One region of the Serinibacter salmoneus genome, then DNA from elsewhere that is predicted to be linked to it. Evidence: predicted binding sites of a transcription regulator. Region 1 holds the regulator's gene; the other holds the start of a gene.
The links. Region 1 encodes HspR, which represses chaperone genes until heat shock. Its sites were predicted from a motif close to AAGTTGAGTCNNNNNGACTCAACTT; they were not measured.
Positions count from the first base shown of each region.

Region 1 (14,225 bases):
CGAGGTTCAGGGGGATGCCGCCGGGGTCCAGGACTAGGCGTTGCATGAGGGCGTCGCAGGCCAGGACGTCCAGCGCGGCGTAGGGGATCAGGGTGCCGTCCACCAGCTGTGCCAGGGGTGGTTCCTCGCTGAGGCCGGAGGCGGCGAATGCCTCGGCATTGCGATGGAAGACATCGCCCGTGCTGGCACCGGTGCGTTGAGTGCAGGCGAGTCTGCGGCGGTGAGTGAGCAGGTGCCAGGTGTCCTCTCGGATGAGGATGGACAGGTGGGGGCGGACTTGGGCGCCGGTGCGGGCGTCGCCGATGCTCAAGGCGTGGTCGGCGAGGTGGATGAGGGCGTCGGCGCGGCGCTGTTCGGGGGTGCGGGTATCGCCTGTGGCGGGGGTGGGGGTGAGCGCGTCCAGGGCGGTGCGGAGGGTGGCGCCGGCGATGGGGTCGAGGAAACCGTCGATCTGGACGCCGCCGTGGCGGGTGAGCAGGTGCAGGCGGCGGTTCTCGCGTGCGGTGTGGTGGTCGCGGTCTGCTTGGTCGGCCTCGATGGCGGCGGCGCGGGCGCGCAGTTCTTTGCGCAGTTCCGGGACGGTGGCCTGGGTGGCTCGCTGCAGGATCTCTGCTTCTTCGCGGGCGAGGCGATCGCGGGTGGCGTCACTCACCCCACTCAGGACGCTGCTGATGGCGCGGATGTGTCCTTCGCTCACGGTCCCGGTTGCGGTGGCCTCGCGCACGGTGGGCAGCAACTGCAGGGTTGCGCCGGCGGCGGCTTCCGCCTTGGCGGCGCCGAGGCCCTGGCGGGTGCTGGTGGCGCGGTGGGTGATCGCATCGCGGGGGTCGGTCCCGGCGCGGGTGCGGGTGGTGGCCGCCGCGGTGGCGTAGCGGGTGCGGGTGACGTTGAGGATGGAGGCGCAGGTATCCAACCCGGTCAGTGCGGCCTCGATGGCGTCCTGGCCGCCCAGGGCAGCGGCTCCCGCTCCGGCTTCCACGGCGCGTTCGGCCTGCGCCACGCGCTCGGTCAGCGTCGCGATCGCTGCGCGAACAGTCGAGACGGCCTCACGCACCCCGAACGCCGGGGAGTCGGGCCGCACAGGTGGGGACGAGCTCGCGGGGTGGGGGAGTGTCGGCACGGGGGTGGAGTCGCGTGTTGCCGTGGCAGGTCCGGGTCCCGCCGCCGGCCACGCCTGTGGTTCTGCCACCATCGCACTCACCCCCCGCTCGTATCCTCGCTGATTCGAACTGATGTAGCCATGCTAGAGGAGCCGACTGACATCCAGGAGGAGTCGGGAGGATCTGTGGACAGCCAGCGAGGCGGGGAGGTGGGCGCTATCCGCCCTCGCCCGCGGGCCCCTCGCCGGCCGCCGTCGGGCCTTCCTGCTCGCCGACGTCCGGGCTCTCGTCCCGCAGCCGCGGTTCGATCCGGTTCTCCGGGGTATACCCCGCCTTGTCCGCATAGAACGCCCGGATCCGCTCCATGTCCGCGGCGACGTCGCCGGTGAGCGTGATCGTCGGGCCGATGCCGGTGGTCCGGGTCGGTCGGTCGATGTACCCGAGCCCCACCGGCAGGTCGGCGGCGCGCGCGATCCGATAGAACCCGGACTTCCAGTGCGTCGCGCCCTTCCTGGTGCCGTCCGGCGTGACGACGAGCGAGAACGGCGCCTCGCGCTGCGCCTGGAGGATCTCCGAGACCACGCTCGCCGGGTTCGCGCGGTCAACCGGGATCCCGCCGAGGGCGCGCATGATCGGCCCGCGCCACCCCGCGAAGAGCTGCTGCTTGCCGAGCCACTTCACCCGGATCCGCAGCCGCCAGGTGATGGCGAGCATGTAGATGAAGTCCCAGTTGGAGGTGTGCGGGGCTCCGAGCAGGATGCGCGTGGTCTCCGGCTGCGGATCGGAGCGGTACTCCCACCGGGAGAACCGCCAGAACACCGCCGCCACTCCAGCCCGCACGCTGGTGCTCACCCGGGTGCCGACCTCACGCATGCTCATGCCACGAGAGTACGCAGCCCGACCGGCCGGGACCGGCGACGGCGAGAATCACGCCGTCGCGCACTCCCCGATCGCTCGGTCCAGGATCTCCACCCCCAGGTCGATCTCCTCCTCGCTCGCCGTCAGCGGTGGTGCGATGCGGAACGTGCCGCCCCACCCGGGGATCTGGACCACGTTCATGTGCAGGCCGAGTTCCAGGCAGCGGGTGGTCACGGCGGCCCCGAGCGCATCCGCCGGCGCCTTCGACTCCCTATCGGTCACCAGTTCCAGTCCCTGCATGAGCCCGTGCCCGCGCACGTCCCCGATCGCGGCGTGCCGCGACTGCAGGCCCACGAGACCCTCGTGCAGCCGCGCGCCCAGCACGGCCGCTCGTGACACGAGACCATCGCGCTCCACCACGTCGAGCACCGTGTTCCCGACGGCCGCGACCAGCGGGTCCGAGACGTGCGTGGTGTAGAAGAGGAAGCCGCGCTCGTGGGCGATCGCCTCGATCGACTCCGAGGTGATCACCGCGGCCAGCGGCAGCCCCGCACCGAGCGTCTTGGACAGGGTGAGGATGTCCGGCACCACGCCCTCCCGCTCGAACGCGTACATCAGCCCGGTGCGCCCCACCCCGGTCTGCGCCTCGTCCAGGATCAGCAGCATCCCGCGCTCGCGACACTGCTGCGCGAGTGCGGTGAGGTACCCCGGGGGCGGCACGATCACGCCGCCGGAGGAGAGGATCGGCTCCACGATGCAGGCCGCCAGCGACCCCGTGGACTGGGCATCGACCAGGGAGAACCCCAGATCGAGCTGCCGCCGCCAGTCCAACTGGCCATCGCCGTCGGGCACATCGGGGCGGTAGGAGTTCGGGGTGGGGATCGCCAGGTTCCCGGGTGCCACCGGCCCGTACCCCGCGCGCTTGGAGGAGTACGTCGCGGCTGCGGCGCCCTGCGTCATGCCGTGCCAGGAGGCGGCGAAGGACACGATCTCGTGCTTGCCGGTGACGAGCTTGGCCATCCGGATCGCGGCCTCGTTGGACTCCGCCCCGGTGGTCAGCAGCAGCACCTTGCTCAGCGGGTCGGGCAGGCTCTCGCTCAACCGCCGCGCGAGGTCCACCACGGGACGCGAGAGCATCCCGGAGAAGCGGTGGTCGAGGTCGCCGACCTGCCGGCGCACTGTGGCCACGACGTCGGGATGGCTGTGGCCCAGGACGGCGCTCATCTGCCCCGAGGTGAAGTCGAGGATGCGGCGGCCCGACTCCGTGGTGAGCCAGGAACCCTCCGCGCTCGCGATGATCTCCGGGGTGAAGATGCCGCCGTAGCGGATGAGGTGTGCATCGGCGTCGCGCCAGAAGTCGTCGGTCACGCCGCGCACGCTACCGCTGTGGTGTTTCGCGCGGGTGATCCGACGTGATCCACTGACGCGATGGACCTCCGGGAGCGGCTCGAGGCACTGCGTGAGGACCTCCTCGCGCGCCTGGTCGCGCTGGGCGCGAGCCGGGAGCAGATCGTCGAGGCCGCCCAGGGCGCCAACATCGACGATGAACACGATCCCGAGGGCGCCACGATCGCCTTCGAGCGGGAGCAGGTGAGGGCGCTCTCACGCGGCACGACGGCGCAGCTCGCCCAGGTGGAGGCCGCACTGATCCGGATGGCGGAAGGAACGTACGGGGTGTGCGAGGTGTGCGGTGAGTCGATCCCCGAGGGGCGGTTGGAGGCGCGGCCCACGGCCAGTCGGTGCGTGCGGCACGCCTGAGTCCGGCTCAGGAGGCCACGTCCGGCTCAGGTCGAGGCCACCGCGTAGGTCGCCCGCATCGTGTGCGAGCCTCCGGCCTCCAACGGGATCACGCCGTCCAGGGCGTTGGCGACCTCGAGGCACATCATGCCGCGCCACTCCTCATCGCCGAAGTCAGCCATCGCAGCCGACTTCGCGACGGCCGGATTCCACACGACGGTCTTGCTGGAGCCGGACTTCGTGAGGCTGATGAGGCGGCCGGCGGCGGGGTCGATGACCTGGGCGGCGCCGTCGTGGGTGTAGACGCGATCCGTCTCGCCCGCGAACGTGACCTCGCCCTGCTGGATGTTGTCCGGGAGGCCGCCCGGTGCCTTGTCGACGTAGTGACAGCCCTCGAGCCCGCGCACGCTGACCGCGTCGATGTCCGCGACGGCGAGATAGGTGTGGAGAGCATTCTCCAGCACCAGAGGCTCCTGGGTCGTGATCGCGAGTTCGAGCGTCAACTCCTCACCCATCTCCACCACGTAGTCGGCGCTGATGGTGGGATGGCCGACGTCGGCGCCGTCCAGGTGGAAGGCGAGGGAGACGGTCCCATCGACGTCCTGAGCGCCGGTGAACTCCCAGGTGGAGGTGCGGAACCAGCCGTGAGCGGGCGTCATGTCGCCCGTGCGGCCGTCGGCGAACCAGGGCGCGGAGAGCGGGATGCCACCGCGAATGGCGCGTCCGGGCACGAACGTCGAGTGCTCGCTCAACCAGATCACCGGGTCCTGGCCGGACGGCGCCCAGTCCGTGACGTGGGCGCCGTGCAGGTAGACCTCGCCGGTGCAGCGTGCGCTCTCCACGCGGACCGCGGGCAGGTTGCCCTGACCGGTGATGAGCGTGACGGAATCGGGGAGCTCGACAGGGCGTGGATCCATACGCCAGACGGTACGGCCCCGCCACCGCCGGCGCCTGCCGACCGGGCCCACGCCGTCGTACGCGACCACCGTAGGGTCCCGCCGGGGTGTCCGCAGCGCGAGCAGTAATGGCTCCTGAGGCGAGAGGAGGGCGGCAGCGCCGATGTGCCGTGAGAATGGCCCCATGGCGGAGTGGTGGGATCTGCGGGACCCGGACGGCGAACCGATCGGTCAGCGATACCAGCGCGGGTCTGCGGCGCCGTTGCCCGAGGGTGCCTTCCACCTGGTGTCCTCTGTGTGCGCGGTGCGCGCGGACGGCCGGGTGCTGATCACGCGCCGCGCGCCGGGTAAGACCTATCCCGGGGAATGGGAGTTCCCCGCGGGCAGCGCTGTGTCGGGGGAGGAGAGTAGGTCCGCCGCCGTGCGGGAGCTGCACGAGGAGAGTGGCCTAGCAGTCGCCGAGGCCGACCTGGTGCTCGTGGCGCGCTTCGTGCACGGGTCCGAGATCTTCGATCTCTACGCCGTCAGCATCCCTGGCGATCCGGTGCTCGCACTGGACCCGGAGGAGGTCGACGACGCAGCCTGGGTCACGCTGTACGGGCTCGCCGCGCGCGCCGCGGGGGTTGGGGGCGCCGGAGCCCCGCAGATGTGCGGTCCCTGGGTGCGTCGGCTGCGTGAGCAGTGGCAGGCCCTCTCGTCGGCAGTCGCCGCCGTGCAGGCGTCGTCGTAGCCTCGCCGCGGACTGCCTTCGCGCTCGCTCCTGCTCCGCTGGGGGCGGATCGCCCTCGCGCACGGCGGATGAGCGACGGCGTGGCGCGGCACCTGCGGCATCGGCCCTGGTCAGAGGCCGGGCTCCCTGGAGCGGGCGCCGAGTATCCGCCGTGCGCGAAGGCCGTCCGCCGTGCGCGAGCGCGCCTATGCCGATCAGGCGCCCCCGCGCCCCCACTCTGCGCGCGACCCCGCGCCGAACCCACCACGCACGAACCGTGCCCCCGGGAATAGATCCCCACCCCCCAAGGTTGAGCCAGTCAGACTCAAGTTCATTTGACTCCCCGAACTGCGGGGAGTAAGACTTGAGGCCGGACGACTCAACTAGGCCGCGCACGGCGCAGGCCGGAAGGAGCAAGAACATGGGACGTGCAGTAGGTATCGACCTCGGGACCACCAACTCCGTGGTGGCCGTGCTGGAGGGTGGCGAGCCCACCGTCATCGCGAACGCGGAGGGTGCCCGCACCACGCCGTCGGTCGTGGCATTCAGCAAGGCCGGCGAGGTGCTGGTCGGCGAGGTCGCCAAGCGTCAGGCGGTCACCAATGTGGACCGCACCATCACGTCGGTCAAGCGCCACATGGGCACCGACTGGACCACGAAGATCGACGACAAGGACTACACGCCGCAGGAGATCTCCGCGCGCATCCTCGGCAAGCTGAAGAAGGACGCCGAGTCCTACCTGGGTGAGCCCGTCACCGACGCGGTCATCACCGTGCCGGCGTACTTCAACGACGCCGAGCGTCAGGCCACGAAGGACGCCGGGCAGGTCGCCGGCCTCAACGTGCTGCGCATCGTCAACGAGCCCACCGCCGCCGCCCTGGCCTACGGCCTGGAGCGCGGCAAGGAGGACGAGCTCATCCTGGTCTTCGACCTCGGTGGCGGTACCTTCGACGTCTCCCTGCTCGAGGTGGGCAAGGACGACGACGACTTCTCCACCATCCAGGTGCGCGCCACCAACGGTGACAACCGTCTCGGTGGTGACGACTGGGACGCGAAGGTCGTCGAGTGGCTCATCACCCAGGTGAAGAACAACTACGGCGTGGACCTGTCCAAGGACAAGATCGCCATGCAGCGTCTGCGTGAGGCCGCCGAGAGCGCGAAGAAGGAGCTCTCCTCCGCCAGCTCCACCACGATCTCCCTGCAGTACCTGTCCATGACGGAGAACGGGCCGATCCACCTGGAGGAGACCCTCTCGCGGGCCAAGTTCCAGGACATGACCAAGGAACTGCTGGAGCGCACCAAGACCCCGTTCCACAACGTGATCAAGGACGCCGGCATCTCGCTGAGCGACATCGACCACGTGGTGCTCGTGGGTGGTTCCACCCGCATGCCCGCCGTGACCGACGTGGTCAAGGAACTCACCGGCAAGGAGCCGAACAAGGGCGTGAACCCGGACGAGGTCGTGGCCGTCGGCGCCGCACTGCAGGCCGGAGTGATCAACAAGGAGCGCACCGACGTCCTGCTGATCGACGTCACCCCGCTCTCCCTGGGCATCGAGACCAAGGGTGGCGTGATGACCAAGCTCATCGAGCGCAACACCGCCATCCCGACCAAGCGCAGCGAGGTGTTCTCCACCGCCGAGGACAACCAGCCCAGCGTGCTGATCCAGGTCTACCAGGGTGAGCGCGAGTTCGCCTCGGACAACAAGGCCCTGGGCACCTTCGAGCTCACCGGCATCGCCCCGGCCCCCCGCGGCCTGCCGCAGATCGAGGTCACCTTCGACATCGACGCCAACGGCATCGTGCACGTGTCCGCCAAGGACCGTGGCACGGGCAAGGAGCAGTCGATGACGATCACCGGTGGCTCCGCCCTGCCGAAGGAGGAGATCGACCGGATGGTGAAGGAGGCCGAGGCGCACGCCGCAGAGGACGCCAAGCGCCGCGAGGACGCCGAGGCCCGCAACAACGCCGAGAACCTGGCCTACTCCACCGAGAAGCTGCTCGACGACAACGCCGAGAAGCTCCCCGAGGACGTCGCCTCCGAGGTCCGCGAGAAGGTCGCGGCCGTGAAGACGGCCCTGGAGGGCACCGACGTGGAGGCCGTGAAGGCCGCGACGGCGGAGCTCACCGAGTCCAGCCAGAAGATCGGCCAGGCGCTGTACGCGCAGCAGGCCGCCGAGGGTGAGGGCGCACCGACCGACGAGGCCAGCGCCCAGAGCGCACCCGAGGACGACGACGTGGTGGACGCCGAGGTCGTCGACGAGGAGGACGAGAAGAAGTGAGCCAGGACCGCGACCACTCCGCAGACGCGGAGGAAGCGCGGCGCGAGGCTCCCGGCGAGCAGCCGCCCGCCGATCAGGGCGGGCAGTCGGCGCCCGACGGCGAGGGTCACCCCTCGCCGTCGGGCCCCGACGCCGGGGGCACCGCGCCCGTGGACGAGCAGAACAACGATGGGCAGGCCGTGGGCTCCGAGCAGGACATTGAGCAGGACTCTGGGCAGGACACCGGGCAGGCCGACCAGGACGCCGAACCGAGCGCCGAGGAGCGCCTGCAGGCCGAGGTCCTGGACCTGCAGGACCAGGTGGCACGCGGCAAGGCCGATGCCTACAACGCCGAGCAGCGCTTCAACGCGTTCGTGAAGCGCTCCCGTGAGCAGGAGGCCGCAGCGAAGGAGGCAGGGCGCAGCGACGTGGTCGAGGCGCTCATCCCGGTGCTGGACGACATCGCGCTGGCCCGCCAGCACGGTGAGCTCACCGGCCCGTTCCTCGCGATCGCCGACAAGCTCGAGGCCACGCTGTCCTCGCGCTACGGCCTGGAGCGCTTCGGCGAGGTGGGTGAGGAGTTCGACCCCACCCTGCACGAGGCGCTCATGCACCAGACCGCCGAGGGTGCCGAGAGCACCACCATCGCGATGGTCGCCCAGCCCGGCTACCGCCGGGGCGAGGCCATTGTGCGCCCGGCCCGCGTGGGCGTCGTCGGGCCCGAGTGAGCGAAGGGAGGTCGAGACGATGAGTGGACAGGACTGGCTGGAGAAGGACTACTACGCCACCCTCGGGGTGTCCAAGGACGCCGACGCCTCCGCCATCAAGAAGGCCTACCGCAAGCTCGCGCGCACCCACCACCCGGACCAGAACTCCGGGGACCCGGGCGCCGAGGCCAAGTTCAAGGACATCGGCGAGGCCTACGCGGTGCTCTCCGACCCGGAGCAGCGCAAGCAGTACGACTCGCTGCGCGCCATGGCCGGCGGCGGTCCGCGGTTCACCGCGGGGGCGGGCGGCCCGACCGGCGGGGCCAGCTTCGAGGACCTGTTCGGCGGCGCCTTCGGTGGCGGTGGCGGACGGGGCGGGAGCACCCGGTTCTCCACGGGCGGTGCCGGCGGGTTCGAGGACATCCTCTCGGGGATGTTCGGCGGCGGTGGCTTCCCCGGCGGCGCGGGCGGACGGCGTGCCGGTTTCGGTGGCCCCGAACCGGGCGCCGACCTCACGGCGAGCCTCACCCTGCCGTTCCGCATCGCGGTGGCCGGCGGCGAGATGCCGGTGACCGTGGAGGGCCGCTCGATGACCGTGCGGATCCCCGCGGGCGTCCACACCGGGCAGAAGATCAAGCTGCGCGGCAAGGGCCGGCCGGGGTCCGGTGGCGGCGCACCGGGCGACCTCGTGGTCGCCATCACCGTCACGCCGCACCCCGTCTTCGCGATCGACGGGCGCAACCTCACCGTCACCGTTCCGGTGACGTTCGCGGAGGCCGCGCTCGGGGCGACCGTGAAGGTGCCCACGTTCGACGGGGACACGGTGCGGGTGAAGGTCCCGGCGGGTTCGCCGTCGGGCAAGCGGCTGCGGGTACGCGGCCGCGGCGTGCCCGCCTCCGGCAAGAACGCCGCCGGTGACCTGATCGTCACGATCCAGGTGGTCGTGCCCGATCGCCTGACCGACGAGGCCCGCTCCGCCGTCGAGGCGTTCGCCGCGGCCACGGACGGGGCCGACCCGCGGGCCGGGCTCTTCCACGCCGCGACCGCCTGACGGGCGGGGAAGCGACACGGCGGGCGCCGGGGACATCGGTCCCCGGCGCCCGTACTCTCATATCTGACCGAGGAGGTGAGGCCATGAACGCGCACGATGCACCCACGCTGCCGATCTCGGCCGCCGCGGCGCTCGCCGGCATGCACGCCCAGACCCTGCGGCAGTACGACCGCCTGGGTCTCGTGGTGCCGGCCCGCACCTCGGGTCGTGGCCGGCGTTACTCGCTGCGCGACGTGGATGCTCTGCGCCGCGTGCAGCGGCTGTCCAACGAGGGCATCAACCTCGAGGGGATCGCCCGGATCCTCACCCTGGAGCGGGAGAACGCCGAACTGCGCGAGTCGCTGGAGAACCTGCGCTCGGCCCTGGACCCCGGCTCGCGGGTGTTCGCGGCCAGCGCCACCGGCGACGTGGAGTCCGTGCCGCGGGGGCAGCGGGTTCGGATCCGCACGACGACGCAGCGCACCACGGGTGCGCTGGTGCTGTGGCGCGGTCCGCACCACAAGCAGTACTGAGGCCAAGAACGGGCACGTGGTATCTGCAGAACCACCTCGTGGTGTCTGCAGAACCACCTCGTGGTACCTGCAGAACCACCTCGCGGTGGGGACGGGAGTGCCTCGCGGAGGTCAGGCGGTGGCCTTCTCGCCGTCCCAGCCGGGGACGCGCACGAAGCGGGAGACGATCGTGCCGAGCACGAGCAGGATGAGCGGGTACACCGAGATGTACGTGCGGAACGCGGTGCCCGGGTCCGGGCCGGGGTCCTCGCCCGAGACGTAGCCGAACACCAGCGTCAGGGACGCCAGGGACGCCGAGACGATGACCGCGTTGAGGCGCCCCAGCACCCCGAAGGCGGCGAAGAAGATCGCCTCGCGGTGCACCCCGTGGCGCCTGGCGTCCTCGTCCAGCACTCGCGCCATCACGAGGTCGTTCGTGGCGAGCACCCCCGCATAGCCGACGGCGATGCACACCCCGGCGATCACCGCCGTCGCCAGGGAGTCGGCGAAGTAGAGCGGCACGAAGCCGAGCGCACCGATCGGCAGCGCCCGCTTCCAGGTGCGCTCCGCACCCCACCGGCGCACCAAGCGCGCCCACAGCAGGATCAGGGGGATCGCGGAGACCACCACGGCCACCTGCAGGATCGTGGCGTCCAGGCCGTCGCCCTCGAGGGTGTAGCGCACGTAGAGCTGCAACCCGTTGAGGACCAGCGCCATCGCGGAACCGAAGCAGGCGTTCACCACGCCGATGGTCCAGAAGTGCCGGTTGCCGAGGATCTGCTTGAGGGAGGACCACAGCCGGGGCTTGGCCTCGTTCTCGATCCGCGGGTTCTCGCGGACCCCGAGCGCCATGTAGATGATGATCCCGCTGCCGATCACGCCGAAGATCACCGCGAGCGTGGAGTAGCCGACGGTCGGGTCGGTGCACCCGGCGGCGTCCACCGGGCAACCGAGGATGTTCTGGGCGAGCACCGGGGTCAGGCCGAGCGCCAGGATCATCGCGATCAACTGGCAGGCCTGACGGATCGCATTGGCGCGGGCGCGGACCTTCTCCGCGGGGAAGAGCTCGGGCAGCAGCGCGCCGTAGTTGGCGTTGATGAGGGAGTCCGCCGCCTCGGACAGGATCGCGAAGGTCGCGAACCAGATCACCAGCGTGGTCGCATCCGTGGCCACCGAGTCCGGCACGGTGAACAGGGCGATCATCGAACCCAGCAGCACCGCGGCCCCGACGATCAGGTACGGCTTGCGGCGCCCCCACCGGGTGCGGGTGCGGTCCGAGAGGTACCCGAAGACGGGGTTGTCGATGGCGTCCACCACGCCGTAGAAGAGGTAGACCGTGGCGTAGGTGGCGGCGTTCATGCCGAGCAGGTCGACGTAGAAGAACAGCATCGACCCGCGGATCATGTTGATCGGGATCGAGGTACCGAGCATCCCGATGCCGTACCGACCCGGACTGGTGCGGCGTGACTGGGGCGCGTAGGCCGGCGTGCCGGCGGCGGGTGAGGGCGACTCCACGCCCCGACCCTATGCCCCCCGAGTTGCGGGATGTGGGATGGTCGGAGGTGTGAAGCCCCCCGCCAGCGACACCCCCATCGCTCAGCTGCCGGCGCGACGCAAGACCGCCGTCCTCGCGCTGTGCTGCCTGCCCTTCGTCATGGCACAGCTCGACGCGACGATCGTCAACGTCGCGCTGCCGACGATCGCGAAGGACATGCACGCCTCGCTGTCCTCGCTGCAGTGGATCGTCAGCGCGTACGTGCTCGTGCTCTCCAGCCTCCTGCTGTTCTCCGGCACTCTCGCGGACCGGGTCGGTCGCCGCAAGAACCTCATCGCCGGGATCGCCGTGTTCGTGATCGGATCCGCCCTGTGCGGGCTGTCCGACTCGGTGGGCACCCTCATCGCGGCTCGCTGCCTCCAGGCCGTGGGCGGCGCCCTCATCTCGCCCGCCACGCTCGCCACGATCACCACGATGTACCCCGAGCGTGGGGAGCGGGCCAGGGCGATCGGCTGGTGGGCGGGCTCCGGGGGTGTGGGCCTCGCGCTCGGCCCCCTGCTCGGTGGTGCGCTGGTGGAGAGCCTCGGATGGCAGTGGGTGTTCTACGTGAACCTGCTGCCCGGGGTGATCGCGATCGTGCTGTGCTGGCTCTTCCTGCCGGAGTCCCGCTCCCCGAAGCCCCGCCGGTTCGACATCGCCGGCGTGCTGTTGCTCATGGTCGCCGTGTTCACCCTCGCGCACTCGATCATCGAGGGGCCGAGCTACGGCTGGACCTCCCCGGTGATCCTGGGAGGCTTCGCCGTCGCCTTGAGCGTGCTGGTCGCGTTCGTGCTCACCGGCCTGCACCGGCCCGATCCGGTGATCCCGCCGCAGCTCTTCCTCGACGGCGCCTTCACCCGGTCGGTGCTGACCGTGCTGCTGGGCACTGCGGCGCTCGCGGGCCTGCTGTTCACCACCACGCTCTACCTGCAGGACGTGCGCGGGCTGTCGCCGCTGATGGCGGGCGTCCTCACCCTGCCGATGGTCACCCTCTCCTCCGCCGGGGCGGTCATCGCGGGAGGCCTCGTGGCCAAGGGGTACAGCCGCGCCCTGCTGCTGTCCTCCGGCCTGGGCATCGCCGCCTCCGCCGCGGGCTTCTGGTGGCTGCAGGCCGATGCGGTGTGGCTGATCGTGGTCCCGTTCGTGCTGTTCGGGGCGGGCTTCGGGGTGATGAACAACCCGGTGAACGTGACGGCGGTCTCCGAACTGCCCGACGCGATGGCCGGTACCGCGGCCTCGGTGGTCTCCACCTTCCGCCAGTTCGGGCAGGTGCTCGGCGTCGCGCTCGTGGGCACGCTGATGGCGGGCCACCTCGGCTCGAACCTCAGCACCGGGTTCGATGCCGCGTCGACACCGGTGTGGATCATGATCGCCGCCTGCGGACTCGGGATCGTGGCGCTGAACCTGCGGGCGAGTGACCCGCTGAGCGGCTCGACGCACCGGCAGCACGCGGCACCGCACCCCAGCAACCACGGCGGAGCAGGTTTGCACGCCTGAGAGGCGCACACCGCCCACACCGTCCAGACCGCGCAGGCCGCCCGGACCGAGACGGTCCGCGCAGCACCTACACCGAGCCCCGCTCCACCAGTCGCGCGGGCAGCACCAGGGCCTCGGGGGGACGCTGCGGGTCGCGGATGCGGTCCAACAGGATGCGTGTGGCCTCCTGCACCATCATCAGGAGCGGGTTGTCCACCGTGGTCAGCCCCGGCGTCATGTTCTCCGCCGGGCCGAGGTTGTCGAATCCGATGAGGGCGATGTCGCCCGGCACGCTCAGCGACCGAGCCTGTAGCGCACGCCGGACCCCGATCGCCATCGTGTCCGAGGCGACGAACAGTGCATCGAGGTCGGGTACGCGGTCCAGCAGGCGATGGGTCGCGGCCTCCGCCTGTTCGATACCGAACTGCCCGCCCTCCACGGCGTCGTCGGGCAACCCGGCTGCGCTCAGCGCGGCGCGCCAACCCTCGAGGCGGTCCAACGCAGCGGTCATGTCCAGGGTTCCGGTGATCGTGCCGATTCGGCGCCGACCGGCGTCGATGAGCCGCTGGGTGGCCAGTCGGCCTCCCTCGACGTTGTCCACGTCCACATAGCTCATGCCCTCGGAGACGAAGGGTCGTCCGATGAAGACCACGGGACGCGACCCTCGCATGGTCTCCTCGATCTGGTCGCCGCGGTGCGGTGAGGCCACGATCGCGCCGTCCACGTGTCCGGCATTCAGGAAGGACGCCATCCGACCCGGGGACTGTCCTTCATGTGCGATGAGCAGCACGAGCTGGTTCTCGCTGTCGACCAGTCCGCGGTTGACTCCCCGCAGCACGCCGAGCAGGAAGGGGTCGGTGAGGAATCGCTCGTCTGGCTCCGGGATGACCAGGGCGATCGACCCGGTGTGCGAGGTGGCCAGGGCGCGGGCGGCGCGGTTGGGGGAGAAGCCGAGCCGGGCGATCGCTGCGTCGACGGCTGCCTGCGCCTTGGGCGAGACCCGCTCGCCGCCGTTGATGGCGCGGGACGCCGTGGACCGCGAGACGCCCGCCTCGCGTGCGACTTCGTCCAGGGTGGGAGCTCGCCCGGTCACAGTGCCCTCCTCGCCGCCCACGGCCATCGTGGCAGCCTTGATGTCCTGCGGATGGTAGCGCGTCCACCAACTCCGGACCAACCGGGCTACGGCTCGAGGACCACCGTGATCGTCTCGGTGCTGCGGGGCCCGGTGACCGTGACCACGACCTCGCGTTCGCCCGGTAGCGGCAGGAGCGAGTAGGTCCGGATGGAGTAGGAGCCGTCGTCGGCCACGTCCATGGCGCCGAACCAGACGAAGATGCTGAACCGGTCCACCCAGTAACTCACCTGGGAGGCCTCGCCGTCCTCGATCGGCACGTGTCCGGTGATCG
Region 1 covers NZ_PDJD01000001.1:2,723,369-2,737,593, reverse strand. The annotation lists gene ATL40_RS12175 (HNH endonuclease signature motif containing protein) at 1-1,120, opposite strand, end outside; gene ATL40_RS12170 (1-acyl-sn-glycerol-3-phosphate acyltransferase) at 1,317-1,979, opposite strand; gene ATL40_RS12165 (aspartate aminotransferase family protein) at 2,028-3,326, opposite strand; gene ATL40_RS12160 (TraR/DksA family transcriptional regulator) at 3,387-3,716, shown strand; gene ATL40_RS12155 (D-hexose-6-phosphate mutarotase) at 3,743-4,612, opposite strand; gene ATL40_RS12150 (NUDIX hydrolase) at 4,776-5,321, shown strand; gene dnaK (molecular chaperone DnaK) at 5,722-7,581, shown strand; gene ATL40_RS12140 (nucleotide exchange factor GrpE) at 7,578-8,288, shown strand; gene ATL40_RS12135 (DnaJ C-terminal domain-containing protein) at 8,308-9,318, shown strand; gene ATL40_RS12130 (heat shock protein transcriptional repressor HspR) at 9,402-9,830, shown strand; gene ATL40_RS12125 (MFS transporter) at 9,942-11,324, opposite strand; gene ATL40_RS12120 (MFS transporter) at 11,374-12,840, shown strand; gene ATL40_RS12115 (LacI family DNA-binding transcriptional regulator) at 12,908-13,939, opposite strand; gene ATL40_RS15600 (RNA polymerase sigma factor) at 13,999-14,225, opposite strand, start outside.

Region 2 (14,225 bases), 150 kb from region 1:
GGCGCTCATCGGCTTCAACCTGGCACCCGCGGCCTGGGGCAACGTGCAGCAGGCTCCGGTCACCGCCGTGGTGACAATCCTCGCCGTGGTGCTGGCGACCGTGCTCTTCCGCGGCATCCTGGGCCGGTTGGCGATCCTGGTCGGCGTGCTCGTGGGATACGTCGTGGCCCTCGTTCTCGGCGAGGTCACCTTCGAGGCCGTGCGTGAGGCAGCGTGGATCGGCCTCCCGGAGTTCACCGCCCCCACCTTCTCCATCTCCGTGCTGGGCCTGTTCGTGCCGGTGGTGCTGGTGCTGATCGCGGAGAACATCGGGCACGTGAAGTCGGTGGCGGCCATGACCGGGGAGAACCTGGACCCGATGGCCGGGCGCGCGCTGTTCGCCGACGGACTGGCCACCACGCTCGCCGGATTCGGAGGCGGCTCGGGGACCACCACCTACGCGGAGAACATCGGCGTGATGGCCGCGACCCGGGTCTACTCCACGGCGGCCTACTACGTGGCGGCCGCCACGGCGTTCCTGCTCTCCCTGTCCCCCAAGTTCGGTGCGCTCATCGCCACGATCCCGGTGGGTGTGCTCGGCGGGGCCGGCACCGTGCTGTACGGCATGATCGGCGTGCTCGGCGCCAGGATCTGGGTGCAGAACAAGGTGAACTTCGCCGACCCCGTGAACCTGACCACCGCCGCGATCGCCCTGATCATCGGCATCGCGAACTACACCTGGGTGGCCGGGGACCTCACCTTCGAGGGCATCGCGCTCGGCTCGGTGGCGGCCCTGGTGATCTACCACGTGATGCGTGCGATCGCGCGGTGGCGCGGCACCCACGCCGAGGCGGCCTCACCGGCCTCCCAGGTCTAGCGACCGCCTCCCGCGAGCACGGTGCGGGGCGTGCGCCGATCGGCGCACGCCCCGCACCGTGCCACCCGGTGGGCCGGGACGGCACGAGCGTCTGCGCCTGGCTCCTCCTCGTCGCTCAGGACGGAACACCAGGGAGCACCTGGATAGGCTTGCCGCGACGCACACCACGCCGCGGAACGGAGCCCCGCGGCTGACGACGACGGAGACGGACAGTGACGCAGGAGCACGGGGGCATCGGCGCGACCTCACCCCGCTCGCGGCCGCGCCTGATCGACGTCGCCGAGCGCAGCGGCGTGACCAAGTCCGTCGTCTCGCGCATCATGAACGCCGATCCCACGCTGCGCACCCGCCCGGAGACCCGCGAACGCGTGCTCGAGATCGCCCGAGAGCTCGGGTACCGACCCCACGCCGGCGCCCGCGCCCTCTCGGTGGCCCGCACCGGCACGCTGGCCTTCCTCATCCCGGACCTGACGAACACCGTCTACTCCACGATCCTGCGGGGAGCGATCCGCCGCGCGAGTGAACTCAGCTACGTCGTGCTGATCGCCGAGGATGCGGCGGAGTCCCCCGCCGGCGCCAACGAGTACGCCGACCTGGTGAGCACCGGGCGCGTGGACGGGCTCCTGGTCGGATCGGCGCGGCCCGACTCCCCCCTGCTGGCCAGCCTCGCGGGCGACTCGCGCTCCATCGCTCATGTCTTCGTCAACCGCGAGGTCCCCGGGTCGGGGCGCAATGTGGGGCTCGACATCGCCGGCGCCGCAGCCTTGGTGGTGGACTACCTGCACGCCCAGGGCCACACCGAGATCGGCCTCGTCTCCGGCCCGCTGGAGCTCCAACCCGCCCGCTCACGCATCGCGGGCTTCCAGGCCCGCATGGAGGCGCTCGGCCTGGACGGCAGCCGGGTCCGCACCGGACCGTTCAACGAGACCGGGGGCCACGGGGCCGCCACGGAACTCCTGGGCGCGCACCCGGAACTGACCGCCGTGTTCGGCTCCACCTTCGGCCAGTCGCTCGGCTGCCTGAAGGCGGTCACGCGCCTCGGCCTGAGCGTGCCAGGGGACGTCTCGGTCATCGGCTACGACGACCTCCCCGCCGCGGACTTCCTCATTCCCAGCCTCACGACCGTGGCGATGCCCCTGGACCAGCTCGGGGTCGCCGCCGTCGACGCCCTCGTGGCGCAGATCGAGGGTGCGGACCCGGCCGACGTCACCGTCACGGGCGGGAGTCACGTCGTCGAGCGCAACTCCGTCGGGCCGGCGCGCGCCCGGGCCTGACGGCGCCCCGATTCCGCCACACCCTCACTCCCCGTTCCGGCCCTCCAGGCGCGAGCACGGGCCACCTCCGCGCGCGCCCACACACTGCCGTTCGCCTTGAGTGAACTCCGCTCAACTTTGGCTGGCACTCTCGGTTGCGGAGTGCTAAAACAGTGGTGTACCGCCGACGGGAAACCCCGCCGACCAACCACACCGGGTCCGATGAGGACCCCGACACCGGAGGTGAGAAGGACATGGCCAACCGCTACGACCCCTTCCAGGAGCTGGACCGCCTCTTCGGCCAGATGGTCTCCTCGCAGCGCGCATCCGCGCAGATGCCGATGGACCTCTACCGCAGCGGCGACCACTACGTGCTGCGCACCGACCTGCCGGGCGCTGACCCCGGCTCGATCGACGTGAACGTCGAGGACCGCACCCTGACGATCCGCGCCGAGCGCAGCGCCGCCGAGGACAACGACGTGCAGTGGCTCGCCAAGGAGCGCCCGGTCGGCACCTACGCCCGGCAGCTCACCGTGGGCCGCGGCCTCGCGCTGGACAAGATCGAGGCGACCTACGCCGACGGCGTCCTCACGCTGACCATCCCGGTCGCCGAGGAGGCCAAGCCGCGCCGCATCGAGGTGCAGCACAGCGCGCAGAACGCGCAGCTGACCGACGCGGCGAGCTGAACGCGCAGCAGCGCCGCATCGCACAACAGCGAGGGCGCGGTGGGCCAGGTGCCCGCCGCGCCCTCGCTGCGTGTGCCGCCGCACTGTCCTCGCTGCCTGCGCCGCCGCGAGATGGTCCGAAGCCCGCGAGCGACGACGCCCGGCGGACCATCTCGCGGGCATCGTCGTCGCTCGCGGGCCGGAGGCGGCGGAATGAAGTGGACGACGGCGCGGTTGTCACCTACAGTGAAGGCTTCGTCCGCGACTTCGACGTCGCGACGAGATCGGCGGCGTAAGCCGCCAATCGCAGGGCCACCGGCCCCGCGAGGGCCACGAGGCCCCACCCGACCGTTCGGCCGACGCGGTGAGAACCCCCGCGGCCCCGGCACGCACCGCAGGTCTGGCAGCACTCATCACGCGCCGACCGCGAGCGAGTCGATCCCGGCGATCGGGCCGCACAGCACAAGGAGCAGGACCCATGACCACCATTCACCCCGATCTGACCACCACCCGCCCCGGCACCCTGGCGGGCGAGATCACGCTGGCAGCCGAGGCCGCGGCCCACGGCGTGCGCACCATGCTCGCGGAGCGCCGCGAACCCCGCCGGCCCCAGCCGCTCGCCTTCCTGGACGACGGCCGTCGCGTCTTCCTCATCGTCGACGCGGGCCGCGGCCGCCCGGTCGACCAGCCCCGCTCCTGGGGCATCGAGGTCACCCGTGACGGCGACCTCGTGGGCGACGGCGGAACCCACCTGGCCTTCCGCAGCACCCAGCCCCCGACGGCGCGCGCCGCCGAGCGCGCCACGCGCTTCCTCCTGGAGGGCTGAGACCGAGCCCGGCACCCCCGCTCGGGGGCGCCGGACCCCGGCAGCACGAGACGGCCCCCGGACCGCACACGCGGTCCGGGGGCCGTCTCGTCCCGGGCGGGAGGGGCCACCCCGGGACGCCTCATCTCACGCTGTCGCGCCGGGGTCGGCGGCGCCGGTCTCCTCGCGGGTCTCACTGGTGCGGGCCTGGACCTCGCTGGTCGCGTAGCCGAGGATCGACTCGGACTCGCTCTGCAGCGTGGTGGTGTCGATCAGGTCGGAGGCGCCGGCGGTCAGGACGTCGACCCAGGAGTCGACGGTCTCCTCCAGGAGCCCGGAGTCGTAGAGCTCCGCCTGCAGATCGGCGAGCGCCTCCTCGTACAGGGCGGCGAACTCCTCGTTCTCCAGGAAGCGGGTGGTGAGCTGGTTGTTCCCGCTCTGGGCGCCACCGCCGAAGCCACCGCCAGCGGCGTCGCCGGGCACACCACCCGGTGCGCCGCCCGGCCTCGCCGGCAGCTCACCCTCGGCCACACCCTCCGGCAGTTCACCCTCGGCCACACCCTCCGGCAGTTCACCCTCGGCCACACCCTCCGGCAACTCACCGGCGGCGCCGGGAGCAGCGCCGCGGCCACCGGGCACGCCGCCCCTCTCGCCGGGTGCGCCGCCCATCTCACCGGGCTGGCCGCCGCCGTTCTGCACCCCGAAGGCGAGGTTGTGGTCCCACGCCACCACGGTCATCTGACCGGAGGCGGGGTCGTAGTAGAGGTAGGAGTTGTTCCCCGGGCCGTCGATGTCATCGAAGTTGTCGATGAGGTCCTCCAGCGCGAGGTAGCGCGCGAAGGAATCGACGTCGAGCACCTCGGGGAGCTGCTCGGCGAACTCCTCGTCGGTGGTGTTGTTGACCACGTCCAGGAAGTCCACCAGCGGTTGGTAGTCCTCCTCGCCCTCCTCCAGGTCGAAGGCTTCGGTGTAGAGGTCGCCGTCCTCCCCCAACCAGGAGTAGTCGTACCCGCTCTCGGCCTTGTACAGGATGCCGTCGGAGGAGGGCAGCAGACCCGCCTCGGCGTTGCGCTCCAGCCAGGAGTCGTTGGGCACCGCGACCGTCAGCCGCAGGTCCTCCTCGCTCCCATTGATCGAGAACCGGGTGGCGCTGGACTCCTCGGTGGCCAGGCCCGCGTAGCTGAGCATCTCCAGGGCCACCGCCTCGTTCAGGGAGCTCTCGGTGTTGTTGGAACGCACCACGATGTCGGTGACGCCCTCGATGCTCTGGTCATCCACGTACTTGTCAGTCCGGATCCGCCACGGCAGGTCAGTGATCGGGGTGTCCAGCGTCACGCCCTGCAGGCTGGAGTTGCCCTTGAGCTTGATGCCCACGCTCTCGTAGGTCACGCCGTCGATCACCACATCGGCCTCGAGCCACTCCTTCTCGCCGGTGTCGAGGTAGGTCTGGATCATGGCCTCGACCTCGGCCTCGTCCACCAGGATCTCGATGGAGTGGACGGTGGAGGAGTCGAAGAACGATCCGTCGTCGGCCGCGAGGCTGACGCTGGTGACGCTCGTGGTGCCCGAGGCGGTGGTGGAACCGGTGGCCGCCGTGGAGCAGCCCGCCAGGACGAGGGCGATGGCTGCCGCAGTTGCGCTGATCGTGGTGAGGGAGGCTCGCTTCTTCATGGGGGTAGACAACCAGGCCGATATGGGACGGTTCTGGGGCGGCGCTGGGGGCTTCCTGGGAGTCGGGGGGGCGGCAGGACCTGTCAGGCTGGGTCCATGACCCTGCGCCTGGACCGTCACGTGAGCACCGCCCCCGCCGGCTCCCGCCGCCCCGGGCACGAGACCAACGTCCTCGTGGTGGGCGACGCACAGGAGTGCCTGGTGGTGGATCCCGGCCACCCGGACGAGGCCCTGCTGCCCCTGATCGACGGCCGCGACGTCGTCGCGATCCTTCTCACCCACGGTCACTGGGATCACGTGGGCGGTGCGCCGTGGCTGGCGGGGGAGACCGGCGCCCCGGTGCTGCTGCACCCCGCTGACCTGCCGCTGTGGCGGGAGACCCACGCCCAGGCCGTGCCCGACGGCGAGGCGAGCGATGGTCTGCGGCTCGCCGTGGGCTCCGGGGTACTCCAGGTGCGTCACACCCCCGGCCACACGCCCGGCTCGAGCATCCTCGTCGCGACCGATCTGGGACTCGCCCTAACGGGCGACACCCTGTTCCGGGGCGGCCCGGGCGCCACCCGTTGGGAGTACTCCAGCTTCCCCACGATCCTGGAGTCGATCGCCGCGACGATCCTCACCCTGCCGCCCACGACCGTGCTGGTGCCGGGGCACGGGCCGGACACCAGCGTGGCCGCGGAGGCGGGTGCGCTGGAGGAGTGGCGGGCGCGCGGCTGGTAGGGCGCGTCAGATCCGCCGCCGAATCAGGGCGCGCTAGTCGCCGAGCAGGTCCTCGATGAGCGCCTCGGCGTCGTCCAACGCGGAGAGTTCCACCACGGCCAACGGGTGGGCGTCCTCGTCCTCGGGAAGGTGCACGGTCGCGAGGTCCACCTCGGCGAGCACCTCCTCGGCCACGTCCACGCCCGCCGCGAGATCGCCGTCGACGTCCCCCACGCTCTCCAGGTCCACATCGGCGCGGACCACGCGCGGCAGCTGCGCGAGCGCCGCCTCGAGTTCCATCGGGCCGTCGCTGGCCTTGAGGTAGGCGAGCTCACCAGCGTCGTCCAGGCCGGAGAGGAACACCTGCCACACCCCCGCGGTGTCCTCCCCCTCCGCGAGCGCCTCGCGCACGTCGTCGAGCACCGCCGGGTCCTCGGCCACCAGGCCGCACAGCCGCTCCCAGGTCTGCTCCCTCGTCATGCCACCAGCCTAGCCACGCCCCCTCACGCCAGGGTGGTGCCGAACGCCAGGCCCAGCAGATAGGTGACGGCGGCCGCTCCCCAGCCGATGGCGAGCTGGCGCATCGCGCGGCGCAGCGGGGGTCCGCCGGAGATGATGCCGACGACGGCGCCGGTCACCAAGAGCGCCAGGCCCACCAGGGCGGCGGAGGTGATGACGGCCGTCAGCCCGGTCAGCCCCACCAGGTAGGGCAGCACCGGGATGATCGCACCGGCCGCGAACAGGCCGAAGCTGGCGGCCGCCGCGGACCAGGCGGAGCCGATCTCCTCGTACTCCGCGTGGGCTCGCCGCGGCTGCACCTCGTTCGGGCGGTAGGAGGCGATGGAGCGGCGGGCGTGCGCCTGCGCGTCCTCGATGCTCTCCCCGCGCGCTCGGTAGACCAGGGCGAGTTCGTTCGCCTCCAGGTCCAGGTGCGGGTAGGCGGTGCGGGAGAGCGGGTCGGGGGTAGAGGCCTCCAGGAGCTCGCGCTGACTGCGGACGGAGACGTACTCCCCCGCGGCCATCGACAGGGCGCCGGCGAGCAGACCGGCCAGGCCGGTGGCCAGCACGATCCCGGGGGCCACACCGGTGGCGCCGATGCCCAGCACGAGCGCGAGGTTGGAGACCAGGCCGTCGTTCATCCCGAACACCGCGGCACGGAAGGAGCCGGAGAGCCGGGCGCGACCCCGGGCGGCCAGGGAGCGCACCACCTCCTCGTGGATGCGCTCGTCGGCGACCATCTGCGGGGTGGCGTCCCGCTCGTCCTCGTACACGGCGCGGGCCTCGGCGCGCTGCGCCAGGGCGAGCACGAACACCGACCCGAACCGGCGCGCGAGGAAGCCGAGCCAGCGGGTGCGCAGCGCGCCCTTGCGGGGCTTGCCCACCTGGTCCCCGAGCAGGTGGAGCCAGTGCTGCTCGTGCCGGCCCTCCGCCTCGGCGAGGTCCAGCAGGATGGCGCGTTCCTCGCCGTCGCGGCGGCTCGCGAGGTCGCGGTAGACCGCGGCCTCGGCCCGCTCGTCGGCGAGGTAGCGCCGCCATCGGCGAAGGTCGGAGGGCGTCGGTGGGGCGCTCACCCTGTCATCATTCCGGCGGCGGGCGTCTCGGTGCAACGATTCGGTCGCCCGAATCGGGCGGTGCGGGTACCCGCGATGGATCGGTTCGGCGTGCGCCCGAGTGCGATGTCGGCCCCCGGGGATAGCGTGCACAGCATGTTCCTGCTCGACGGCGTCGTGGTCTACTCCCCGACCGACATCACCCGCGCGGCCTGTCCCTTCGACCTGCTCTGGGCACTGGACGAGAAGCTGGGGCGCCGCCCGGAGCTGGAGGTGCCGGAGGACCCGATGCTGCGCCGCGCTGCCCTGATGGGGGACGCGCACGAGGAGCGGGTGCTGCAGTCCTACCGGGACCGGTTCGGCCCGCACACGCCGGGCACACCCGGGGGTGTGGCGGAGGTCCGGGACGAGGGGGAGTTCCGCGCCTCCCTCGTGCCCGCACGCGAGGCGACGATGCGGGCACTGGCGGACGGCGCCGATGTGGTCTTCCAGGCCACGTTCTTCGACGGCAGGTTCTACGGCCGGGCGGACTTCCTGCTGCGAGAGGACAGCGGGGCCGGCGGCGAGTCCGCTCTCGAGGCTGGCTCTCGCGGCGTCTACCGCTGGGCGGTGGTCGACACGAAGCTGACGAACAAGGTGCGCTCCACCGCGCTGATGCAGATGGCCGCCTACGCCGATCAGCTCATCGCGGCCGGCGTCCCGGTGGCCGATCGCGTGACCGTGCACCACGGCAACGGGGAGCGCAGCGCGCAGAAGCTGGCGGATCTGCTCGAGGTGTACCGCACGGAGCGTGCTGTGGTGCAGTCGCTGCTGGATGCTCACGCCGCCACCGGCGCACCGGTGGACTGGGAGGAGTGGCGCGATCCGCTGGGTGAGCCGGCGATCCTGGCGTCCCTGCCCGCGGGGCTCGGGCTCACGCGACGCGCATGCGGACGGTGCGATGCGTGCACCGTGGAGGTCGAGCGCACCCGTGATGTGCAGCTGGTGCACGGGATCCGCAGCGTGCAGCGCACCCGGCTGTACGGCGAGGGAGTGCGCGGCCTGGTGGACCTGGCGCAGTTGTCGCATCCGGTGCCCCGGATGACCCCGGTGGTGCAGGAGCGGCTCGTGCGCCAGGCGGGCATGCAGGTGGCTCAGCTGGCACGGGTGGACGAGGCGGCCTCCCGGGGCCTGGTGGTGGGCCCGGGGATGCGGCTCACGCTGCCCGACGGCGCGGCGCCGCCCCCGAGCCTGGTGGCGGACCTCGAGCCGGTGGTGCGGGCCCGTGTGGTGGCGCCCCAGGTGCTACGCGCCCTGCCCGAGCCCTCCCCCGGGGACCTCTACTTCGACTTCGAGGGCGACCCGATGTGGTCGGTCTCCGGGGCCATGGAGGGCGGGCTGGAGTACCTCTTCGGACTCGTCCAGGAGGGCCCCGCGGAGGAGTACGTGGCCTTCTGGGCACACGACCGGGGCCAGGAGAAGGTGGCCCTGCGGGAGTTCCTCGCCTACGTGCGGGAGCGACGCCGTCGCTACCCGGACCTGCACATCTACCACTACGCCTCCTACGAACGCACCGCACTGGAGCGCCTGGCCGAACGCCACGGCGAGGGCCTGGAGGCGGTGCTGACGCTGGCGCGGGAGGGCGTGCTGGTCGACCTGTTCCCCGTGGTGCGCAGCGGTGTGGCGGTGGGCCAGGAGAGTTACTCGATCAAGAAGCTCGAGCCGCTGTACATGGGGGAGGAACTACGCGAGGCGGAGGTGACCACGGGCGGGGACTCCGTGGCGCAGTACGCCGCCGCGTGTGCGGCACGCCGCGCCGGGGACGAGGAGGAGTTCGAGCGGGTCATGGCCGAACTCGCGGACTACAACCGGTACGACTGTGTCTCCACCCGGCGCCTGGTGCAGTGGCTGCGGTCGCTGGTGGCGGACGACGACGGGCTCGACCGCGGCCGGCCGGACCCGGCACTCGACACCGTCGGTGCGGGGCGGCAGGTCCGCCTGCCCGCCGGGGCCCTACCGGGTGGCGCGCGGGTGCCGCTCCGCGCGGGGACGCCCGGCGAGGGCGGGCAGGACCTCGAGGACGGGCAGCACGACGAGGCCGATGGGTTCGCCCCGACCTCCGAGCAGGTGCTGCAGCGGCTCCTGGCCGAGGCGGCCGGCGACCATCCGTATCTCAGCGCGGACCACGCGGCGCTGGCGATGCTGGCCGCCTCGCTGGACTACCACCGGCGCGAGAACGCCCCGGTCTGGCGCGCCCACTTCGAGCGCCTGGGCCACCCGGTGGACTGGTGGGCGGACGTGCGGGACGTGCTCGTGATCGATCCCGACCCCAGCGGCTGCGAGGTGCTCGAGGACTGGGCCGGTGGCCCGCGGTCGGAGCGGCGGGCACTGCGGCTGACGGGGACCCTCGGCAGCGGTAGCACCCCGGAGAATCTCACCGAGGTGTTCTGCGTGTACCCGATCGCCGAGTCCGCCGGACTCCCGCGCATCCCCGGTGCCGCGTATGCGACCACGCGGGCGAAGGTCACCGACGCCACGGTCTCCCCAGACGGGACGCGCGCGAGCCTGTCCCTCACCGAGAGCGCCGCGCCGGAGTTCGCCAGCGGACCTGGTGCCGCCGCCTCGCCGATCGCGCTCGTGCCCGGGGCACCGATCGAGGCCAGATCCGTCCACACGGCCCTGGTCGAGCTCGCGCAGGAGGTGGCGGGCCGCACGCTGGCGGACATCGAGGCCGGCTTCACCAGCGCACTGGACGGGCAGCGCATGCTGGGGCGCCTGCGCACCTCCCCCAGCCCGGGGCTGGCCGTGCTGCGGCGGCAACGCCCCGCCGGCCTGGTGCCCGCACGCGACGCCGACTCCGCAGCGGCCATCCTCACCTCGCTGACGGCCTCGCCCTCGGCAGCGATCGGGGTGCAGGGCCCGCCCGGCACGGGCAAGACGTTCGTGGGATCGCACGTGATCGCGCGTCTCGTGACGGATCACGGGTGGCGGGTCGGCGTGGTGGCGCAGTCGCACGCCGTGGTGGAGCACCTTCTCGACCGGGTCGTGGACGCGGGGCTCACGGGTGACCTCGTCGGCAAGCGGCCCAAGGAACCCACCCGTGAGGGCGAGCAGTCCACCCGGTCCTGGACTGAGCTGGGGACCAAGGACCACGCCGACTTCCTCGCCCGCCACCGCGAGACGGGCTGCGTGGTGGGTGGCACCGCGTGGGACCTCACGAACCGCAATCGCATCGGCGAGGCCGAACTGGACCTGGTCGTCATCGACGAGGCGGGGCAGTTCTCGCTCGCCAACACGCTCGCGGTCGCCTCCGCCGGGCAGCGACTCCTGCTGCTGGGCGACCCTCAGCAACTCCCGCAGGTGACCCAGGGCTCCCACAGTGAGCCCGTGGACACCTCCGCCCTCGCCTGGCTGACGCAGGGTTCGGCCACCATGCCGCCGGACCGCGGCTACTTCCTCGCGCGCAGCTGGCGGATGCACCCGGACCTGTGTGCGGTGGTCAGCGACCTCAGCTACGACGGCCGCCTGTCCGCCCAGGAGACGGTCACGCGCGGACGGGCGCTCGCCGGTCAGGCGCCAGGGCTGCACGCGCATCCGGTGACGCACAGCGGGAATTCCTCAGCGAGCCGGGAGGAGGCGCAGGAGGTCGTGCGCATCGTCCGCGACGCCCTGGGTCGGGCCTGGAACCCGGGGGGTTCCGCCGTCGCTCGGCCCCTCGAGCAGCGCGACATCATCGTGGTGGCCGGGTACAACGCCCAGGTCACCGCGGTGCGCAGCGCCCTGGACAGCGCGGGGCTCACGGAGATCCGGGTCGGGACAGTGGACAAGTTCCAGGGGCAGGAGGGCGCAATCGCCATCGTCACTCTCGCAGCCTCCAGCGCCCGCGACGCTCCGCGCGGCGCCGACTTCCTGTTGAACCGCAACCGGCTGAACGTCGCGCTCTCGCGCGCCCAGTGGGCGGCGCACCTGGTCTACTCCCCGGGGCTGACGGACGCGCTCCCGCACGGCGGGGACGCGCTCGCCGACCTGGGTGCGTTCCTGCGCCTCATCGCCCGGGCCACTCCGCGCATGCCCTGAGCCGCCCGCCACCCCACCGCCGAACGATGACTTGCGCAGGGTGGGAGCGCGCCCAGCCTGCACAACCACACGCTCGACGAGGCCCACCACCGCCGAACGATGGATTGCGCACGATGCGAGCGCGCCCAGCCTGCACAACCACACGCTCGACGAGCCGGACAACAGCGCCACCCGCCGAACGATGGCCTGCGCACGGTGGGAGCGCGCCCAGCCTGCACAACCACACGCTCGACGAGCCGGACAACAGCGCCACCCGCCGAACGATGGCCTGCGCACGGTGGGAGCGCGCCCAGCCTGCACAACCACACGCTCGACGAGCCGGACAACAGCGCCACCCGCCGAACGATGGCCTGCGCACGGTGGGAGCGCGCCCAGCCTGCACAACCACACGCTCGACGAGCCGGACAACAGCGCAACCACACGCTCGACGAGCGGGACATCAGCGCAACCACACGCTCGGCGAGCGGGGCGGTGGCCCAGAGAACGGGAAGGACCCCCGCCCGATACGGGCGAGGGTCCTTCGGACGCAGCCGCACAGCCCCCCGACCATGCGTGCATCCCCGATGCCGACGTTACTCACTCCAGCCCCCCGACCAGGCGAGCCAGGCCGACATCGTCACTCCGGGAGAAGGTGCGAGACGAGGGATCTCGACTCGACTTCCCCCCTCCTTCGAGTGTATCCCCGCAGACGTTTCCCGTGGGGATCCATACCGCTGGCAGGCTCAGCCCTTGACCGAACCCGCCAGGAGACCGCGCACGAAGTAACGCTGGAGGGACAGGAACACGATCACGGGCACGATCATCGAGATGAACGCACCTGCCGAGAGCAGGTACCAGGCCCCACCACGCGTACCGGCCAGTTCCGCAATGGCCACGGTCAGCGGACGGTTCTCGGGGCTGGCGAATGTCAACCCGACGAGCAGGTCGTTCCAGACCCACAGGAACTGGAAGATCGCGAACGAGGCGATCGCCGGGACCAGCAGGGGCAGCAGCACCTGGAAGAAGATCTTCACATGCCCGGCACCGTCAACCCGTGCGGCCTCGACCAGCGCCGGTGGGATGTCCTTCATGAAGTTGTGCAGCAGGAAGATGGCCAGCGGCAGGGCGAAGATCGAGTGGGAGAGCCACACCGACCAGAACGAGCCCTGGATCCCCACGGCCAGGTAGATCTGCTGCAGCGGGACGAGCGCCACCTGCAGCGGCACCACCTGCAGCGCAAAGACCGCCACGAACAGGAAGTTCCGACCCGGGAAGTCCACCCACGCGAACGCGTACGCGGCCAGCAGGGCGATCGAGATCGGGATCAGCGCCGCCGGGATGGTCAGCACGAAGGAGTTCAGGAACCCGTCGCCCAGGCCGCGGGAGAGCGCCTCCTCGTAGTTGGCGGTGGTGAGTTGGAAGTCCGAGAAGATCGTCCACCAACCGGAGTTGGAGATGTCCTGCTGCGGACGGAAGGAGGTGACCAGGAGCCCGAAGGACGGGACGGTCCACAGGATCGCGATGAGGATCGCGACCCCCGAGGCCCACGGCGAGGAGAGCTTGGTCTTCGCGTCGGCCGCTCGCTCCGCGAGCTTCTCGTTGCGGCGCTGCTGCCGCTTGGTGAGTTCGGGTGCAGCAGCACCGGTGGGGGTGGGCGTCGACGTCATCGGACCTCCTCCGACTTCTTCATCTGCCGGATGTTGTAGATGATCACCGGGATCACCACGAGGAACAGGATCACCGCGAGCGCGGAGCCCAGTCCCTGGTCGTTCTGACGGAAGCTCTGGGTGTAGAACTCGTTCGCGACGATCGAGGTGTTGAACTGCCCACCGGTCATGGTGCGGACGATGTCGAACGCCTTCAACGTCGCCAACATGACGGTGGTGATCACGACCACGAGCGCCGGGCGCACGCTCGGCACCTGGATGTAGCGGAACATCCCCCAGCCCTTGAGGCCGTCGAGCTTCGCCGCCTCGATGATGTCGTCCGGGATGGCCTTGATCGATGCGGACAGCACCGTCATCGCGAAACCGGCCTGGATCCAGATCATGACCACAATCAGGAAGAAGGTGTTCCACGGCTCGTTCACGAGGAAGTGCTGCGGTTCGCCACCGAGCCACACGATGAACTGGTTGAGCAGTCCGGTCTGCTGGATGTTCCCCTGCACCGGCTTGTACTCGTAGACGAACTTCCAGATGATCGAGGCGCCCACCATGGAGATCGCCATCGGCAGGAACACCAGTCCCTTGGCGGCCTTCTCGAACTTGGTGCGGTCCACCAGCACGGCGTACACGAGGCCGAAAACCGTGGCCACCAGCGGCACCAGGATGACCCAGAGCACCGTGTTGCGCAGCACGATCTGGAACTGGCTCTCCGTGAACGCGGTGATGTAGTTGTCCATACCGACGAACTCGGTGCTCGTGCGGTTCTGGAAGGACTTGATGATCGTGAGGATCGCCGGGTAGATCAGGCCCCCCGCGATCATCAGGACCGCCGGGCCGGCGAACGCCAGCCCGATGACCCAGCCCGGCACGCGCTTGGGCCGGTCGACCGCGAGCAGGATCGCCCCCATGACGACCACGAAAAGAATAATGGCAAGAACCATCAGCAGGATCTTGCCGCCCGGGGTATCCGGGTTGATCAGGTCCATTTCACTCCCCTCCACCTCCACGCGTCAGCACTGACGCCGCG
Region 2 covers NZ_PDJD01000001.1:2,873,224-2,887,448, forward strand. The annotation lists gene ATL40_RS12800 (uracil-xanthine permease family protein) at 1-856, shown strand, start outside; gene ATL40_RS12805 (LacI family DNA-binding transcriptional regulator) at 1,069-2,130, shown strand; gene ATL40_RS12810 (Hsp20/alpha crystallin family protein) at 2,364-2,795, shown strand; gene ATL40_RS12815 (hypothetical protein) at 3,253-3,600, shown strand; gene ATL40_RS12820 (CotH kinase family protein) at 3,727-5,250, opposite strand; gene ATL40_RS12825 (MBL fold metallo-hydrolase) at 5,347-5,970, shown strand; gene ATL40_RS12830 (DUF6630 family protein) at 6,004-6,429, opposite strand; gene ATL40_RS12835 (VIT1/CCC1 transporter family protein) at 6,453-7,520, opposite strand; gene ATL40_RS12840 (TM0106 family RecB-like putative nuclease) at 7,656-11,555, shown strand; gene ATL40_RS12845 (carbohydrate ABC transporter permease) at 12,278-13,201, opposite strand; gene ATL40_RS12850 (carbohydrate ABC transporter permease) at 13,198-14,184, opposite strand.
Region 2: ATL40_RS12810 (Hsp20/alpha crystallin family protein) is a predicted target of HspR. The motif match lies at 2,224-2,248, and genes of this name have one in related genera.